2 regions of the Anaerobacillus sp. CMMVII genome follow, and region 1 is predicted to be linked to the other one. Evidence: a T-box and tRNA genes for the amino acid it is inferred to sense, from the RefSeq annotation. Region 1 holds a T-box; the other holds one or more tRNA genes.

Evidence for each region. A T-box is a leader RNA that pairs with one kind of tRNA and senses whether it is charged. The one in region 1 lies ahead of ileS (isoleucine--tRNA ligase), so its partner is inferred to be a tRNA-Ile.
Region 2: it has a tRNA-Ile gene. The T-box ahead of ileS (isoleucine--tRNA ligase) is inferred to sense a tRNA for this amino acid. The anticodon was not compared.

What each region holds. Positions count from the first base shown of each region.
Region 1 is NZ_JACEHK010000016.1:7,267-13,337, forward strand. It holds gene H1D32_RS20175 (YlmH family RNA-binding protein) at 1-462, shown strand, start outside; gene H1D32_RS20180 (DivIVA domain-containing protein) at 557-1,054, shown strand; T-box leader at 1,112-1,330, shown strand; gene ileS (isoleucine--tRNA ligase) at 1,418-4,177, shown strand; gene H1D32_RS20190 (TraR/DksA C4-type zinc finger protein) at 4,348-5,028, shown strand; gene lspA (signal peptidase II) at 5,401-5,865, shown strand; gene H1D32_RS20200 (RluA family pseudouridine synthase) at 5,865-6,071, shown strand, end outside.
Region 2 is NZ_JACEHK010000001.1:112,857-118,927, forward strand. It holds gene lysS (lysine--tRNA ligase) at 1-1,039, shown strand, start outside; rRNA gene H1D32_RS00540 (16S ribosomal RNA) at 1,363-2,914, shown strand; tRNA gene H1D32_RS00545 (tRNA-Ile) at 3,015-3,091, shown strand; tRNA gene H1D32_RS00550 (tRNA-Ala) at 3,112-3,187, shown strand; rRNA gene H1D32_RS00555 (23S ribosomal RNA) at 3,608-6,071, shown strand, end outside.

The sequences.
Region 1 (6,071 bases):
GACTTGTTAGGTTCGATGATGGCTTTAGGTTTAAAAAGAGAAAAATTTGGTGACATATATATACAGAATGAAGACATTCAAATTGTTGTTGCCTCTGAAATAAGTAGTTATGTTGAGGCAAACCTTCAAAATATTGGACGAGCCCAAATTCGTTTAGAGTCAATTTCACTGGACAAGTTGATAATTGAAGAAGAAGAATGGAATGAAAAAATGATTACTGCGAGCTCATTGCGATTAGATGTAATTCTTTCAGAAATCTATCAATTATCAAGATCCAAAATTGTTCCGTTTATAGAATCAAAAAGGGTAAAAGTCAACTGGAGAATTATAGAGCAACCAGCTTTTCAACTTCAAAGTGGGGATTATTTATCGGTTCGGGGTTTAGGAAGAAGTAAACTTATTGCGGTACATGGTAAAACGAAAAAGGATAAGTACAGAATAGAAATAGGAATGCGAAAATAGCCGTAGTTTTTTGCAGGAATTTTTCTTATAATGTCGAATTAACTATAATAATTTAACTTATTTAGAGTTTGTGAATACATTTGGAGGTGGCAAAATGCCCTTAACACCATTAGACATCCATAACAAAGAATTTAACAGAGGTTTTCGTGGTTATGATGAAGATGAAGTAAACGAATTTTTGGATCAAGTTATTAAGGATTATGAAATTGTTCTTCGTGAAAAAAAAGAGCTTGCAGATAAAGTTGCAGATCTTGACGAGAGATTAGCCCATTTTGCTAATATAGAATCTACACTGAATAAGTCTATTTTGATTGCTCAGGAGACTGCCGAAGAAGTGAAGAGAAATGCACAAAAAGAAGCTCAGTTAATTATTAAAGAAGCCGAAAAAAATGCCGATCGTATTATTAATGACTCTTTGTCAAAATCTAGGAAAATCGCTTTGGAAATTGAAGAGTTGAAAAAGCAAGCCTCAGTCTACAAAATGAGATTTAAAATGCTAATTGAAGCACAACTTGAAATGCTTGGTAGTGATGATTGGGAGGATTTTAGTAAGGCTAGTGATGACAGGAATGAATTAGTAAGAGAAGTTTAAAGCTTTTCTTGACGTTGGTATTTTTTTTTCATATAATACCTTTATTAATTAAATGGAGAGACTGCTTCGATTGGGACAGTACTTTTTATAAGCATATTGTAGCGAATCAGGGTTGGTGTAAGCCTGGTATAGAGCTGTAAAGAGGAAAATCACCCATGAGCTTCACACCGAACTTTGAGTAGGCTGTGACGAATCATTCACGTTACGAATTTCAAGTGAGCAGTGCAAATGCTGTTTAACAGGGTGGTACCGCGGGTAAACCTTCTCGTCCCTACATAGGGATGAGAAGGTTTTTTTGTACTTTCTAAAGGAAGTTTCAATTTACCTCGAAGCAAAACAATAAAATACATGGAGGAACTAGAAATGGAATATAAAGACACATTATTAATGCCAAAGACTGAATTCCCAATGCGTGGGAATTTACCAAGCCGAGAGCCGCAAATTCAGGAAAAATGGAATCAATTAAATATTTATCAAAAGGTTCAAGAAAGAACAAAGGGGCTACCATTATATGTTTTACATGATGGACCACCATATGCTAATGGTGATATTCATATCGGTCATGCCCTAAACAAAATCTTAAAAGATTTTATTGTTCGTTATAAATCGATGGCTGGGTTCCAAGCACCTTATGTTCCGGGTTGGGACACTCATGGATTACCAATTGAAACGGCGCTTACAAAAAACGGTAAAGTAAACCGCAAAGAAATGACAGTTGCTGAATTTCGTAAGCTATGTGAAGACTATGCACTAGAACAAGTAGATCGTCAACGTGAACAGTTTAAACGTCTAGGTGTTCGTGGAGATTGGGAAAATCCTTACATTACCCTAAACAAAGAATATGAAGCACAACAAATTAAAGTATTTGGAGATATGGCGAAAAAGGGTTACATCTACAAGGGGAAAAAACCTGTATATTGGTCTCCTTCATCTGAGTCGGCGCTGGCTGAAGCAGAAATTGAATACCAAGATAAGCGCTCTCCATCTATTTATGTAGCATTTAGTGTAAAAGATGGTAGAGATGTTTTAGCAGGTGACGAAAAAATCGTGATCTGGACAACTACCCCTTGGACTATTCCAGCTAACCTGGCCATTTGTTTACACCCAGAATTAGAATACTCAGTTGTACAAGTAGATGAAGAGAAATATGTTGTTGCTTCTGGCCTACTTGAGAACCTAATTAGTGTTTTTGAATGGGAATCTTATGAAGTAATTAAGAAAGTAAAAGGTGCTGAGCTAGAGCACGTTAAGGCTCGTCACCCACTTTATGATCGCGACTCAATAGTCATCCTTGGGGACCATGTAACATTAGACGCTGGAACAGGCTGTGTTCACACTGCTCCTGGACATGGGGAAGATGATTTTATCGTAGGACAAAAGTATAATCTTGATGTTCTATGTCCTGTAGATGATAGAGGATGCTTTACGAATGAAGCGCCCGGTTTTGAAGGGTTATTTTACGATGAAGCCAATAAACCGATTACTGAAAAATTAAAAGAGGCCGGAGCTTTATTAAAGCTTTCATTTATGACACACTCCTACCCACATGACTGGAGAACAAAAAAACCGGTAATCTTCCGAGCAACTGCTCAATGGTTTGCCTCAATAAAAGATTTCCGTGAACAACTCTTAACGTCAATTAAAGAAGTTGAGTGGGTTCCAGCTTGGGGTGAAACACGCTTGTTTAACATGGTTCGCGACCGTGGCGATTGGTGTATTTCAAGACAGCGTGCATGGGGTGTTCCAATCCCTGTCTTCTATGGAGAAGATAACGAACCAGTTATTACTGATGAAACAATCAATCATGTATCAAATTTATTTAGACAACATGGTTCAAATATTTGGTTTGAGTGGGAAGCTAGTGAATTACTACCTGAAGGGTTTACTTGGCCACAAAGCCCTAATGGCACGTTTACAAAGGAAACAGATATTATGGATGTTTGGTTTGATTCAGGTTCATCTCACCAGGCAGTATTAGTTGAACGAGACGATCTACAACGACCTGCTGATCTTTATTTAGAAGGGTCGGATCAATACCGTGGTTGGTTTAATTCTTCTTTATCCACGTCTGTAGCAGTTTCAGGAAAAGCTCCTTATAAAGGTGTACTAAGTCATGGATTTGTTTTAGATGGTGAAGGCAGAAAGATGAGTAAATCAATTGGTAACGTAGTTGTCCCGAATAATGTAATGAAGCAACTAGGTGCTGATATCCTACGTTTATGGGTAGCTTCTGTCGATTATCAAGCTGATGTTCGTGTATCAGATGACATTTTAAAACAAGTGGCAGAAGTTTACCGCAAAATCCGTAACACGTTCCGTTTCTTATTGGGGAATTTGCACGATTTTAATCCTGAAACAGATCGTGTAGCATTAACCAAGTTACCACAGCTAGACCGTTACGTTTTAATTAAACTAAACAAGCTTGTGAAAGAGGTTAAAGCAAATTACGATCATTATCAGTTTGCTGGTGTTTATAATAAAATTCATAATTTCTGTTCAATTGAACTAAGTTCTTTCTATATGGATATTGCTAAGGATACATTATATATCCAACACCAAAACGATCAAAGCCGACGTGCCATTCAGACAGTAATGTATGACGTCTTAGTGGCTCTAACTAAGCTTGTGGCACCAATTCTTCCTCATACAGCTGATGAGGTGTGGCCGTTTATTCCTGGGGTCAATACTGAAAGTGTTCAGTTAACAGACATGCCTGAAGAAAATTCAACTGTCTATGATGAATTAATTGAAAAGAAATGGGATCAAGTACTAGAATTACGTGATGATGTATTAAAGGCTCTAGAGACAGCTAGAAACGAAAAGAAGATCGGTAAGTCATTAACAGCAGCAATTGCTTTATATCCAAATGAAACAGTAAAAGAATTGCTTTCAACGATTACTGATTTAGAAAAACTATTTATCGTTTCCAAGGCAGTTGTTGCAGGAAATAAAACGTCTGCACCAAATGAGGCACAGCATTTTGATACAATTGCAATCGTTGTTGAAAAAGCAGCAGGAGAGACATGTGAACGCTGTTGGGTCGTTTCTGAAACAGTTAGCGAAGATGATGCTCATCCAACTCTTTGCTCAAGCTGCGCAAACATTGTAAAAAATCATTACTAAAACGCCTGAAGCAAAACATGGCTTAGCCATTGTTTTGCTTTTCTTTTTTTTCGTACTAACAACAATTTACAGTTATTACAAACAAATTTAGTAAATCTTGTTTCGGCTAATGTTTCATTGTAAGGATAAACTATGTTTGAAACCATCTTATCCAAAAGGAGGCTAGTGAGATGGGCAAATATGATAACATAAAACGGGAATTGTTAGCTGAAAAAGAACGTTTAGAAGAAAGAATTAAGGAACTTGATCATTATGACTTGAATAAATCAATGTCCTTTTCTACTGGAGAATTATCACAGTATGATAACCATCCTGCTGATACTGCGACTGATACGTATGAGAGAGGTAAGGATATTGCCTTATTTGAGCATATAAACCAGGAGTATGAAGATGTAATAGCTGCACTAGAGAGAATGGAAAATGGATCGTATGGAATATGCGAAGTCTCGGGAAAAGAAATACCTTATGAGCGTTTACAGGCATTACCCACAGCAAGAACTACAATCGAGTATAGTAAGGAAAATGTAATTGCTCGAGAGCGCCCGGTTGAAGAAGATGTACTAAAATCATTTGATGAGTTTAACTTTGATAATAATGATAATGAAACCGAGTTTGACGCTGAAGATGCCTGGCAATCTGTGGCGAAATTTAATGACAATTCCATGGTATTTGAAGACTCAAGTTTAAATAACGGTGAGGAACTCATAGGATATGTCGAAGAAATTGAAGCGTTTGTTTCTACAGATATTGAAGGGTATAAAGGTGATGAAAATATTTCTATTCAAAGAAATGTTCATTATGATCACTATATGGACCAACTAGATCGTTTAGAAGCTGGAGATGACATTTAATAAGGTTAGCTTAGATTTTTGTTTTTTTATTACGCTCTTTTCAAAAAGATTGTTGTTATTAGCTTTTAGGTCGTAACAAAGGGTTCTTCACGCAGAATAAATAAGCCATTGGGACAAATAAATTTGCCCCAAAAGGTTATTTATTCTCAAAAGACGACCTAAAAGCAACAAAGTTTACAAAAGAGCCTTTTATTAAGGTAAAAAGAGGTGTTTCTCCCTCTTTTTACTTAAAAGCTCAAAGGAGATGCCCATAAAAAACTCTAAACTCTAAACTTTGCACTCTAAACTGCTGCTCCCAAGATTGTTCAAATCCCTTAGCTATGCTAAAATGCTAAGAGATATGAAACATACTAGGAGAGCGGAGGAGCATAGATGAGATATTACATACTAGCAATTATCATACTTTTATTAGATCAAGCAACAAAATGGCTTATCGTAACAAAAATGGCGTTACACGAACAAATTGCAATTATCGAAAACGTTCTTTATATTACATCCCATCGAAATAAAGGTGCTGCGTTTGGGATCTTACAAGGGCAAATGTGGCTATTCTTTATTGTCACAACCATAGTCGTGACTTTTGTTGTTTATTATATTTATAAGCACGCGAAAGAAAGTAAGTTATTAGGCATTTCATTAGGCTTAGTTCTAGGAGGAGCCATCGGTAACTTTATTGATCGACTTTTCCGCGGTGAGGTTGTTGACTTTATTGATGTTTATATTTTCACTTACGATTTTGCTATTTTTAATGTCGCAGATATGGCCTTAGTCATTGGTGTCGGAATATTAATGCTTCAAATCTTTTTAGAAGAAGGAAAAACAAGGGAGAATAAATAATGGAAATATATGAATGGACGATAGAGGAAAGCGAAAAAAACGAACGTTTAGATAAATGGCTTTCCGCACAAGAAAATGATTGGTCCCGTACTCAGGTGCAGCTTTGGATGAAGGAAGGTAACCTAACTGTAAATGGGAATCATGTGAAAAGTAATTATAAATGTCAAATCGGTGATAAGATAAACTTGGTTGTTCCAGAACCACAG
Region 2 (6,071 bases), on a different contig from region 1:
ACTAAAGGATGTTGAACAAAGATATCGTCAACGTTATGTTGATTTAATTATGAATCCAGAAGTAAGGAAAACTTTTGTTACGAGAAGTAGAATTCTGAAGTCAATGAGAAACTATTTGGATTCGCACGGATACCTAGAAGTTGAAACACCAATGATGCACTCGATCGCTGGTGGAGCTTCTGCGAGACCTTTTATTACTCATCACAATGCTTTAGACATGGAATTATACATGCGTATAGCTATTGAACTTCATTTAAAACGTCTGATTGTTGGTGGTCTTGAAAAAGTTTATGAAATTGGACGAGTTTTCAGAAATGAAGGGGTTTCTACACGACATAACCCTGAGTTTACAATGATTGAACTTTACGAAGCTTACGCTGATTACAAAGATATCATGGCTCTAACAGAAAATTTAATTGCTCATATCGCAGAAGAAGTACTTGGTACAACCACTGTTCAGTATGGAGAGTACGAGGTTGACTTAAAGCCAGAATGGAAACGACTGCATATGGTAGATGCAATTAAAGAATATACAGGTGTTGATTTTTGGGAAGAAATGACCGATGAAGAAGCACGACTACTAGCAAAAGAACATAAAGTTCCAGTTAAAGAAACAATGACATATGGTCATGTGGTAAATGAATTCTTTGAACACTTTGTAGAGGAAAAATTAATACAGCCTACTTTTATCTATGGGCATCCAGTAGCTATCTCACCGTTAGCTAAGAAAAATCCAGAAGATGAAAGATTTACAGACCGTTTCGAATTATTCATTGTTGCTAGAGAGCATGCAAATGCATTTACGGAATTAAATGATCCAATTGATCAGCGTGAGCGTTTTGAGGCGCAGCTAGTAGAACGTGCTCAAGGTGATGACGAAGCTCATATGATGGATGATGATTTCGTAGAAGCTCTAGAATATGGAATGCCTCCTACAGGTGGGTTAGGAATCGGGATAGATCGTTTGGTTATGTTATTAACGAACGCACCTTCCATTAGAGATGTACTCTTATTCCCTCAAATGAAACATAAAGAATAATGATATGTGCCGCTCGTCTTAGCTAGAAGGCTGGGATGAACGGCATTTTTTTAATAAAAAAGATTGTTCTTAAGAGAAAAAGTGTTGACTCTGATTTCAAAAGTTGATATATTATTACTTGTCGCTTCGAGACAACGCCCGAAAGTTCTCATAAACAGGTGTTGACATTGTTGGGTGGCTATGTTATATTAATAAAGTCGCCGATGAGCGAACAAGTATCAAAAACATATCGTTCTTTGAAAACTGAACACACAGCCAAGCGAATTAAAGAGATAGTAAATATCTCGTCAATGCAACAAATTTTTTGAGCTATATCAAACACTTTTATGGAGAGTTTGATCCTGGCTCAGGACGAACGCTGGCGGCGTGCCTAATACATGCAAGTCGAGCGGAGATTTAAAAGCTTGCTTTTAAATCTTAGCGGCGGACGGGTGAGTAACACGTGGGCAACCTGCCCTGTAGACTGGGATAACTTCGGGAAACCGAAGCTAATACCGGATAATCTTTTGAGTCACATGGCTCGAAAGTAAAAGTTGGGTTTACCTAACACTACAGGATGGGCCCGCGGCGCATTAGCTAGTTGGTAAGGTAATGGCTTACCAAGGCGACGATGCGTAGCCGACCTGAGAGGGTGATCGGCCACACTGGGACTGAGACACGGCCCAGACTCCTACGGGAGGCAGCAGTAGGGAATCTTCCGCAATGGACGAAAGTCTGACGGAGCAACGCCGCGTGAACGATGAAGGCCTTCGGGTCGTAAAGTTCTGTTGTTAGGGAAGAACAAGTACCGTTCAAATAGGGCGGTACCTTGACGGTACCTAACCAGAAAGCCACGGCTAACTACGTGCCAGCAGCCGCGGTAATACGTAGGTGGCAAGCGTTGTCCGGAATTATTGGGCGTAAAGCGCGCGCAGGCGGTCTCTTAAGTCTGATGTGAAAGCCCACGGCTCAACCGTGGAGGGTCATTGGAAACTGGGAGACTTGAGTGCAGAAGAGGAGAGTGGAATTCCATGTGTAGCGGTGAAATGCGTAGATATATGGAGGAACACCAGTGGCGAAGGCGACTCTCTGGTCTGTAACTGACGCTGAGGCGCGAAAGCGTGGGGAGCAAACAGGATTAGATACCCTGGTAGTCCACGCCGTAAACGATGAGTGCTAGGTGTTAGGGGTTTCGATGCCCTTAGTGCCGAAGTTAACACATTAAGCACTCCGCCTGGGGAGTACGACCGCAAGGTTGAAACTCAAAGGAATTGACGGGGGCCCGCACAAGCAGTGGAGCATGTGGTTTAATTCGAAGCAACGCGAAGAACCTTACCAGGTCTTGACATCCTTTGACAACCCTAGAGATAGGGCTTTCCCCTTCGGGGGACAAAGTGACAGGTGGTGCATGGTTGTCGTCAGCTCGTGTCGTGAGATGTTGGGTTAAGTCCCGCAACGAGCGCAACCCTTGATCTTAGTTGCCAGCATTCAGTTGGGCACTCTAAGGTGACTGCCGGTGACAAACCGGAGGAAGGTGGGGATGACGTCAAATCATCATGCCCCTTATGACCTGGGCTACACACGTGCTACAATGGATGGTACAAAGGGCAGCAAAACCGCGAGGTTGAGCCAATCCCATAAAGCCATTCTCAGTTCGGATTGTAGGCTGCAACTCGCCTACATGAAGCCGGAATTGCTAGTAATCGCGGATCAGCATGCCGCGGTGAATACGTTCCCGGGCCTTGTACACACCGCCCGTCACACCACGAGAGTTTGTAACACCCGAAGTCGGTGGGGTAACCTTTATGGAGCCAGCCGCCTAAGGTGGGACAGATGATTGGGGTGAAGTCGTAACAAGGTAGCCGTATCGGAAGGTGCGGCTGGATCACCTCCTTTCTATGGAGTTAAAACTCTAGTCGATGCTTTTCTTTTAGAAAAGTACGCTGACGCTGTGTTTCAGTTTTGAGAGAATGATCTCTCATTATATTTAAGTTTTGGGCCTATAGCTCAGCTGGTTAGAGCGCACGCCTGATAAGCGTGAGGTCGGTGGTTCGAGTCCACTTAGGCCCACCATAACTTAATTAAATACATTCGGGGCCTTAGCTCAGCTGGGAGAGCGCCTGCCTTGCACGCAGGAGGTCAGCGGTTCGATCCCGCTAGGCTCCACCAATTACAATTATTGGTTATTGACATCATTCTTGAATGGTGTTATATTTATCGAGTCGCCTTTTTGGTGATTTTGAGAGAATGATCTCTCGATTTAATTATGAATTATGAATTGTGAAAGCTTCTCAGTGACGCTTTTAAGTAATTCAGCATTCGTAATTAATAATTATATTTGTTCCTTGAAAACTAGATAACAACTAACACATTTAAGTTTTACCGGAAAGTTTGTAAAAGCTTTTGAGTAAACTTGAGTAGTCAAGAATTCAATTCGACGTAAAATCCTTTTAACAGGTAATTTTTCGAAAGAAGCAAGAAGATCGAGGAGCCGATTGAGTCAATCACCGGAGTGTACATAAACCGTACATGAGGATGATTGAGGAATGAAGGCGACGAAGATATTCGCCGCTTATTGCGAAAAATTTAGGTTAAGTTAGAAAGGGCGCACGGTGGATGCCTTGGCACTAGGAGCCGAAGAAGGACGTGACGAACAACGATATGCCTCGGGGAGCTGTAAGTAAGCTTTGATCCGGGGATTTCCGAATGGGGGAACCCACCATCCGTAATGGGATGGTACCCATAGCTGAATACATAGGCTATGAGGAGGCAGACCTGGGGAACTGAAACATCTAAGTACCCAGAGGAAGAGAAAGAAATTATCGATTTCCTGAGTAGCGGCGAGCGAAACGGAAACAGCCCAAACCAAGGGGCTTGCCCCTTGGGGTTGTAGGACACTCTACACGGAGTTACAAAGAAACGAAGTAGACGAAGCGATCTGGAAAGGTCCGCGAAACAAGGTAACAGCCCTGTAATCGAAACTTCGTTTCCTCCAGAGTGTATCCTGAGTACGGCGGGACACGTGAAACCCCGTCGGAATCCGGGAGGACCATCTCCCAAGGCTAAATACTTCCTAGTGACCGATAGTGAACCAGTACCGTGAGGGAAAGGTGAAAAGCACCCCGGGAGGGGAGTGAAAGAGATCCTGAAACCGTGTGCCTACAAGTAGTTGGAGCCCATTTACGGGTGACAGCGTGCCTTTTGTAGAATGAACCGGCGAGTTACGATTACGTGCAAGGTTAAGCTGAAGAGGCGGAGCCGCAGCGAAAGCGAGTCTGAATAGGGCGAATGAGTACGTGGTCGTAGACCCGAAACCGTGTGATCTACCCATGTCCAGGGTGAAGTTCAGGTAACACTGAATGGAGGCCCGAACCCACGCACGTTGAAAAGTGCGGGGATGAGGTGTGGGTAGGGGTGAAATGCCAATCGAACTCGGAGATAGCTGGTTCTCCCCGAAATAGCTTTAGGGCTAGCCTCGAGGGAAGAGTATTGGAGGTAGAGCACTGATTGGACTAGGGGTCCCCACAGGATTACCGAATTCAGTCAAACTCCGAATGCCAAATACTTATCCTCGGGAGTCAGACTGCGAGTGCTAAGATCCGTAGTCAAGAGGGAAACAGCCCAGACCATCAGCTAAGGTCCCAAAGTATACGTTAAGTGGAGAAGGATGTGGAGTTGCCCAGACAACCAGGATGTTGGCTTAGAAGCAGCCACCATTTAAAGAGTGCGTAATAGCTCACTGGTCGAGTGACTCTGCGCCGAAAATGTACCGGGGCTAAACGTATCACCGAAGCTATGGATTGCGCACCTGGTGCGCAGTGGTAGGGGAGCGTTCTAAGTGCAGCGAAGTCAGACCGGAAGGACTGGTGGAGCGCTTAGAAGTGAGAATGCCGGTATGAGTAGCGAAAAGAGGGGTGAGAATCCCCTCCGTCGAAAGCCCAAGGTTTCCTGAGGAAGGCTCGTCCGCTCAGGGTAAGTCGGGACCTAAGCCGAGGCTGAAAAGCGTAGGCGATGGACAACAGGTTGAAATTCCTGTACCACCTCCTCACCGTTTGAGCAATGGGGGGACGCAGAAAGGTAGGGTAAGCGCACTGATGGATATGTGCGTCCAAGCAGTTAGGCTGAGAAGTAGGCAAATCCGCTTCTCGTGAAGGCTGAGCTGTGATGGCGAGCGAAATTTAAGTAGCGAAGTTCCTGATCCTACACTGCCAAGAAAAGCCTCTAGCGAGGTGAGAGGTGCCCGTACCGCAAACCGACACAGGTAGGCGAGAAGAGAATTCTAAGACGCTCGGGAGAACTCTCGTTAAGGAACTCGGCAAAATGACCCCGTAACTTCGGGAGAAGGGGTGCTCTGATAGGGTGTTAAAGCCCGAGAGAGCCGCAGTGAATAGATCCAAGCGACTGTTTAGCAAAAACACAGGTCTCTGCGAAGCCGCAAGGCGAAGTATAGGGGCTGACACCTGCCCGGTGCTGGAAGGTTAAGAGGAGGGGTTATCCGTAAGGAGAAGCTCTGAATTGAAGCCCCAGTAAACGGCGGCCGTAACTATAACGGTCCTAAGGTAGCGAAATTCCTTGTCGGGTAAGTTCCGACCCGCACGAATGGTGTAACGATTTGGATACTGTCTCAACGAGAGACCCGGTGAAATTATATTACCTGTGAAGATGCAGGTTACCCGCGACAGGACGGAAAGACCCCATGGAGCTTTACTGTAGCTTGATATTGGATTTTGGTACAATTTGTACAGGATAGGTAGGAGCCTGAGAACCCGGAGCGCCAGCTTCGGTGGAGGCGTCGGTGGGATACTACCCTGATTGTATTGAAATTCTAACCTAGGACCGTGATCCGGTTCGGGGACAGTGTCAGGTGGGCAGTTTGACTGGGGCGGTCGCCTCCTAAACAGTAACGGAGGCGCCCAAAGGTTCCCTCAGAATGGTTGGAAATCATTCGTAGAGTGCAAAGGCAAAAGGGAGCTTGACTGCGAGACCTACAAGTCGAGCAGGGACGAAAGTCGGGCTTAGTGATCCGGTGGTTCCGCATGGAAGGGCCATCGCT